Regions from separate parts of the Rhodococcus sp. no. 34 genome, predicted to be linked through region 1. Evidence: riboswitches for the same ligand, from Rfam matches in the RefSeq annotation. Region 1 holds a riboswitch; the other holds the start of a gene.
The links. Region 1 has a riboswitch for S-adenosylmethionine ahead of ACYP01_RS02760 (LLM class flavin-dependent oxidoreductase). Riboswitches for the same ligand answer to the same signal wherever they lie in the genome.
Positions count from the first base shown of each region.

Region 2: linked by a shared signal. The riboswitch ahead of ACYP01_RS19810 (putative leader peptide) and the one ahead of ACYP01_RS02760 (LLM class flavin-dependent oxidoreductase) in region 1 are both predicted to bind S-adenosylmethionine.

Region 1 is NZ_BAAILK010000012.1:404,813-408,377, reverse strand. Features, by position in the region: gene ACYP01_RS02765 (ABC transporter substrate-binding protein) at 1-1,356, shown strand, start outside; SAM riboswitch class I at 1,536-1,631, shown strand; gene ACYP01_RS02760 (LLM class flavin-dependent oxidoreductase) at 1,636-2,715, shown strand; gene ACYP01_RS02755 (NtaA/DmoA family FMN-dependent monooxygenase) at 2,745-3,565, shown strand, end outside.
Region 2 is NZ_BAAILK010000041.1:515,226-518,790, reverse strand. Features, by position in the region: gene ACYP01_RS19820 (HAD-IIA family hydrolase) at 1-254, opposite strand, end outside; gene ACYP01_RS19815 (sulfite exporter TauE/SafE family protein) at 292-1,059, opposite strand; SAM riboswitch class I at 1,259-1,353, shown strand; gene ACYP01_RS19810 (putative leader peptide) at 1,361-1,438, shown strand; gene ACYP01_RS19805 (amino acid ABC transporter permease) at 1,549-2,523, shown strand; gene ACYP01_RS19800 (amino acid ABC transporter ATP-binding protein) at 2,520-3,305, shown strand; gene ACYP01_RS19795 (ABC transporter substrate-binding protein) at 3,340-3,565, shown strand, end outside.

The DNA of each region.
Region 1 (3,565 bases):
GAGGCCTTCGCTGCTGTGTACGACGTCCTGATGAGTTACGACACTGCGAGCGGCGAGTTCGAGCCCAAGTTGGCTGAATCGCTCGAGACAGCTGACGACGGAGCCACCTGGACGCTGAAACTTCGCGACGGTGTGAAGTTCAGTGACGGCACCACCCTCGACGCCAACGCCGTGATCGCGAGCATCGATCGGTACAACGCGGGCAAGGGCAATGGCGCCGAACTGTGGCTGGCTTCGGTGGAATCGGCGCAGGCAAGCGGTCCGACGACAGTGGAATTCAAGCTGAAGACGCCGTGGATGCGTTTTCCGTCGATGCTCGCTCTCGGGCACGGGATGATCGTCGCCCCGAGTTCGCAGCAAGGCGACAAGTTCACCGCCGTCGGAGCCGGACCTTTCACCGAAGATGTCTTCACACCGAGCGTCGAGCGAATCTTCAAAGCCAACCCGTCCTACTACGGCGGCGCTCCCAAGCTGGACAAGTTGCGGATGGTTGCGCTCAACGGCCCGCAGGCCAATCTCGAATCATTGAACAGCGGTCAGCTCGATGTCGCCTACATTCGCGGCCTCACGTCGGCGATCAATTCTGCCAAGTCCGCTGGTTACCCCGGCTACATCGACGTGCTCAATGCCGGCAGTGCCGAGATCGTCAACAACCGTGAAGGCCGACCGGGCTCGGATGTTCGCGTTCGCCAGGCCATCGGCTACGCGCTGGACACCACGTTGATCGATCAGCGAGTGGAAAACGGTGAGGGACTGCCGGGCTCGGAGTTGTTCGGTCCGACGTCGCAATGGCATGTAGACACACCGGGTATTGCCTACGACCCCGAAAAGTCGAAGGAACTTCTGAATCAGGCAAAGGCAGACGGGTACGACGGCAGCCTCGACTACGTCGTTCTCAGTGAGCCGAAGGACCACGCGATCGGCCTCGCCGTGCAGTCACTGTTGCAGGCCGTCGGGTTCGAGGTGAACTTGATCTTGGCCAACAACGCCGGCGACATCGTGCAGAACGTCTACGTCAAGCACGATTTCGACCTCGCGCACGCGGGCATCGGAATGTACGAGTCGATTCTCGATCTCGGATTGTTCTCCACGACCAACAGCACCTCGATGGCGAATACTGCTGGATATGCGAACCCGGCGATGGATCAGCTGATCGCAGATCTACAACAGGCCAAGGACAATTCGTCGACCCTGGCGATCATCGGCAAAATTCAGACGCTGTGGAACGAGACGGTTCCATCGGCGCCGATCGGCGGGCTCACGTCGTTCTGGGCTTGGCAGAAGAACGTGCACGGTGTGGTTCCGACTGCAACCGGCATCATGCTGTTCGATCAGGCATGGATGGGCGCGAAGTAGCGTTCCAGCGCACACCGAGAGCTCCGTCCGACGCGAGTCGGGCGGGGCTCTTTCGTGTCTACGTCGGCTAGCGTTGCGCAACCCTTTCGATCAGGATGATTGTATTGAAATATGTTGTAGGTCAATATGATTCGACAAGCGTGATTTGACTTGCCCAGCGTGGCCCGCATAGATTGCATCCACCATCCAGAGTGGCTGAGAGACCTGGCTCGATGATGCCGCAGCAACCCGCTACCTAACCGCAGTGTGGGTGCTACCGCCAGGACCGATGGAGGACACATGACTGTATTTGCCGTGGGTATCGAACTGGACGGCGAGGGCACTCACCCCGCTGCCTGGCGCCGAAGCTCACACCGCCCGGACCAGCTGCTCACGGGCAAAGCGGTGCGCGATCGCGTCGCGGCTGCCGAGAATGCCGGCTTCACGTTCGCGACGTTCGACGATTCCATCCTCCCCCCGAGTGGTGACGTCGTCGGCCGCATCGATGCCGTCTCGAGGGCGTCGTACGTGGCGGCGACAACCAGCACGATCGGGCTGGTCCCCGTCGTCGGGACCACGTACGCCGAACCGTTTCATACGTCCTCGCAATTGGCGACGTTGGACTACTCCTCGCGTGGGCGTGGCGGCTGGCTTGCTGTTCCGGTCGAAGACGATGCCGCGGCGAGGGCGTGGGGGAGGGCTCCGGTAACAACGGAGTCGGCGCGTCAGCAAGAGCAGCGGGATTCGGTCACCGTTGTGACCGATCTCTGGGACTCGTGGGAGGACGACGCCGTCGTTCGTGACTATCTCAGTGGGCGTTTCCTCGAGCGTGATCGTCTGCATTACGTCAATTTCGAGGGCGACACGTTCTCGGTGAAGGGGCCGGCAATCGTTCCGCGGCCGCCTCAAGGCCAGTTGGTGGTGTTCGGCCGCTACGGCGAAATCGATCCACGCCAGCCGGATGTTGTTCTCGTTTCCGGTGATTCGGTGGAGACCATTGCACAGTCGGCTGCCAAGGCGCGCGATGAGGGCGCGTCATTGGTGTTCGCCGAGGTCGATGTGGCATTCGATACGCCGAATCTGTCTGCGGCGCAGCGGAGGACCGAGCTGAACTCGTACGGGAATGCCGTCGTCACCGGCCGACTGCTCCTGGCTGCAGATCCGGGGGAAGCGGCCGTGGTTCTGAAGGAATTGGCCGGACACCTCGACGGTGTTCATTTCCATGCTCTCGTGATCGACGAGGACCTTCCGGTGCTGGCCAAATTCGTGCTTCCGACGCTGTCCAAGGCCGGGTTGACGCGACGCCCGGTTCCGGGATCGACCCTGAGGGGCAACCTCGGTCTGCAGCGACCCGCAAATCGATTCGCCCACTCCTCCTGACTTGACTTCGCGCTAAGGATATTTCGGCCATGACTGCATCACGCTCCGCCGTACCTCGACCCGACGCTCACGTTCACTTCGGCGTCTTCTTCCAGGGGGTCAACCACACCACCATCTGGTCCGATTCCGCGAGCGGATCCCAGATCGACTTCGAGACGTTTCGGCGGTTGGTACTCACCGCCGAGCGAGGTCTGTTCGACGCCTTCTTCCTCGGTGAAGGCCTGCGGCTTCGGGAACAGAACGGCAAGATTCTCGATCTGGATATCGCCGGCCGCCCCGACGCCATTGCGCAGTTGGCCGCCCTCGCCGGTATCACCGACAAGATCGGGTTGGTCGCGACACAGAACACCACGTACAACGAACCGGCCGACCTTGCGCGTCGACTCTCCGGCCTCGACCTACTTTCCGACGGACGGGCCGGCTGGAATGCGGTGACCACCGACAACGCGTGGACGGGAGAGAACTTCCGTCGCGGTGGTTTCCTCGACCACTCCCTGCGCTACGAGCGTGCCGGGCAGTTCATCGAAACCGCGCGGGCACTGTGGGATTCGTGGGCCGACGACGCGATCTCGGATTCTCGCACGTCCGAGAACTGGTCTACTCCGGGCGCCGTCGGCGACGTGCGCAGGCAGACTTCACAGTTCGACATCTCCGTGACGCCGACGCTTCCCCGAAGCCGCCAGGGGCATCCGGTCATCTTCCAAGCGGGTGATTCCCCGAGTGGACGCGATTTCGCGGCGACGCACGCCGACGTCATCTTCTCGCGACACGGGACTCATTTCGACGGCGCGCTCGACTTCGCCGACGACATTCGGGCTCGGTTGCGTAAAGCCGGGCGACCGGAGGACGA
Region 2 (3,565 bases), on a different contig from region 1:
AGGAACGTCGCGGTTGCGAGCGCTGACGTCCAGATCGACTTCTCCGGGATGTCGAGTCCCGAATTGAGCAGGCGTGCTCGCAGGTCACGCGGGGTGCGGATGGAGTTGTTGGTGAGCACCATGTACGGGATGTCGTTCGACGCCAGCTCTGCCAGGAACGTGTCCGCTCCAGGTATCAAGTGCTCCTCGTGGACGAGAACCCCGTCCATGTCCATGAGGTAGGTCCAACCGGTCTGATCTTCTGTACTGGTCATTACTCCAGTATGTGCGGGTGGCGCCCGATGTGGGCGGTCAAGCGAGAAGGCGCCACAGTCCGATCAGGCCGACGACGACAATCGTGTAGCGCAGTGCAGTGGGGGACAGGCGCCGTCCGTAGCGGGCACCGAGAACGCCACCACCGAGTGAGCCGACGGCGATCAAACCGGCTGCTGCCCAATTGATCTGATCGAATGCCAGAGTGATGTACATCCCTGCTGCAACGATGTTGACGAGCAGCGACAGCAGGTTCTTCGCGCCGTTCATGCGCTGGAGGGTTTCCGGGAGGATGGCACCCATCACACCGATGAGAAGGATGCCCTGCGCGGCAGTGAAGTACCCGCCGTAGATGCCGACTGCAAAAGTGCCGGCGGTCAGGAGCATCAGCCTCTTGGTGGACAGCGTCGTTTCTTCGGTGGAACGCTTCTTGGCCCACGCCTGGATGCGTGGTTGGAGGAGGACGAGCGCGAGAGCGAGGACCAGCAGCACCGGAACGATGGTCTCGAACAGTTTCTCGGGTAGATGCATGAGCAACCACGAACCGAGTAGTGCCCCGGCGAGTGACGCCGGAATCTGCCACTTCAGTCGATCCCACTGTCCGGACAGCTCACGTCGGTAGCCCCAGGTACCCGAAACTCCGCCGGCGACGAGCCCGACCGCGTTGGACATGGTTGCGGTCACGGGCGGCATGCCGAAGGCGACCAGGGTGGGAAACGTGATCAGCGTTCCACTGCCGACCACGGCGTTGATCGCGCCCGCGCCGATACCGGCCAACAAGATGAAGAAAGCGTCGAGTCCACTCACTCCGCAGACGGTACGGCAGAGGAAAAGTCAGTCCGGACGGCGGTCCCGGTCTTCATTCGAACGCTCCATTCAACACGCCGAACGCGGCTGCGGACACCGTTGGAATCAATGCGATTTCAACATCGTGGACCCTTCATTTCCCTTGCAGTGCAGGGAAATACAACATTTGACGACTCGACATTTCGCGTCTAGTCTTTGCTCACCATCCAGAGCGACCGAGAGACCTGGCTCGTCGACGTCGCAGCAACCCCCCGAGTGATCGGGAGCGGGTGCTACCGCCAGGACCGATGGAAGGCATCACATGGGTACCACTTCGCACGCTGCGCACAAGCGACGTCACATCGATCTGTGCCGCACCGCTTCGTGTCACTGTCGCTGACCGAACTCTCGTCGTCTTCGCAACTCGAGCTCACCAACTCGAGGACACAGCTGCGTTCCCATTTCCCCGAAAGGTCTATTCGTGATGTCCACTCCGTCAGGTAGCGCGCCGTGAGCGCGCCCACCGATGTCCGCCCCGAAAAGTCGGTGTCCGAGTCGCAACTACCCGACTCGGAGCTTGTCGTCGCTCGCACCTGGCACCCGTTGCGCTGGGTGATCAGTGCGGTCGTGCTGGTCCTGCTTGCTCAGTTCATCCACGGGCTCGTCGTCAACCCCGGCTGGGACTGGCCGACGTTCGCGCAGTACTTCACCGCGAAATCAGTGCTCGCCGCGCTGTGGATGACGATCAAACTGACCCTGTGGGGGACGATCCTCGGATTCGGTCTCGGTGTTTTCCTGGCACTCGGTCGGTTGTCGAAAAACCCGGTCCTGCAGGTGATCGCCTGGACCTACATCTGGGCCTTCCGCTCGATTCCACTCATCGTGCAGCTGCTCTTCTGGTTCAACATCACATACCTGTACCAGACGCTTTCTCTCGGAATACCTTTCGGGCCCGAGTTCTTCACCTTCCAGGTCAGCGGTGTGATCGGCGGATTCACCGCAGCAGTCATCGGTTTGGCGCTGCACCAGGCTGCATACTCGGCCGAGATCATCCGCTCCGGAATCATCTCGGTGGATCACGGTCAGATCGAAGCTGCTCACTCGCTCGGTATTCCGCGCAGTCGCCAGTTCTTCAAGATCGTTCTCCCGCAGGCAATGCGAGCGATCCTCCCCAACGCCGCCAACGAGGTCATCGGACTCTTCAAGGGAACGTCGATCGTCTCCACCATGGCAATCGCCGAACTGTTCTACCAGGTGCAGGTCATCTTCGGCCGCAACGGACGAGTCGTGCCCCTGCTGATGGTCGCCACGATCTGGTACATCATCCTCACGACGTTGCTCTCGATCGGTCAGTACTACGTGGAGCGCCACTATGCACGAGGATCCGCCCGTGCGCTTCCGTTGACTCCGGTACAGAAGGCGCGCAAGAAGTTCGAAGAGATTCGCGATGCGCGTCTCGATATTCCGAGAGGTGCGACCCGATGACCGCAGAACTGGCCGAAGAGACGGTGTATGCCGTCGAAGCGCGCGGAATTCACAAGTCCTTCGGTGCCTTGGAAGTACTTGCCGGCGTTGATCTCCTGGTCCGCAAGGGCGAAGTGACCGTCATTCTCGGTCCGTCGGGTTCCGGTAAATCCACCTTGCTGCGAACCCTCAATCACCTCGAGAAGGTCGACCGCGGAACCGTACGGATCGACGGAGAGCTGATCGGATACCGGCGCAAGGGAAATCGACTCCACGAACTGCGTGACCGCGAGATCCTGAAACAGCGTTCGCACATCGGATTCGTGTTCCAGAACTTCAACCTGTTTCCGCACCTGACCGCGTTGGAAAACGTGGTGGAAGCGCCGCTCTCGGCCCAGAAGCGTGATCGTGACGAGGTGTACCGCGAGGCCCGCGCGCTGCTCGAGCGAGTGGGGGTAGGCGACAAGGCGGACGAGTATCCGCGCCAACTCTCCGGTGGCCAGCAACAGCGCGTCGCGATAGCGCGAGCGCTGGCACTGCGGCCGGCGGTCATTCTCTTCGACGAGCCGACGTCGGCGCTCGACCCGGAACTGGTGGGCGAGGTTCTCGAAGTCCTCGCTCAGCTGGCCCGTGACGGCGCCACCTTGGTGATCGTCACACACGAGGTCGGATTTGCTCGGGAAGTGGCGGACACTGCGGTCTTCATGGACGGCGGCGTCATCGTCGAACAGGGCCCGCCTTCGCAGGTGATCGACAATCCGGTCCACGAACGGACCAAAGCCTTTCTCTCCCGCGTCCTCTGACGCGACCCAGACTCATTCCCGGAAGGAAAAATTGATGTTCTCCACATCCCGTCGCGCGACTTTTCTGATCTCGGCGCTTGCCACCGTCGGATTGCTCAGCGCTGCATGCAGCAGCGCGGACGCCGAGTCCGACGGCGCCCAGGTCACCGCTGCTGCGGGTTACAACCTCACGGCCGATCAGAACCGCATCACCACCGACAAGGTGGATTCCATCGCCGCCGAGCTACCTCAGGACATCCGCGATCGTGGCACGCTGCGCG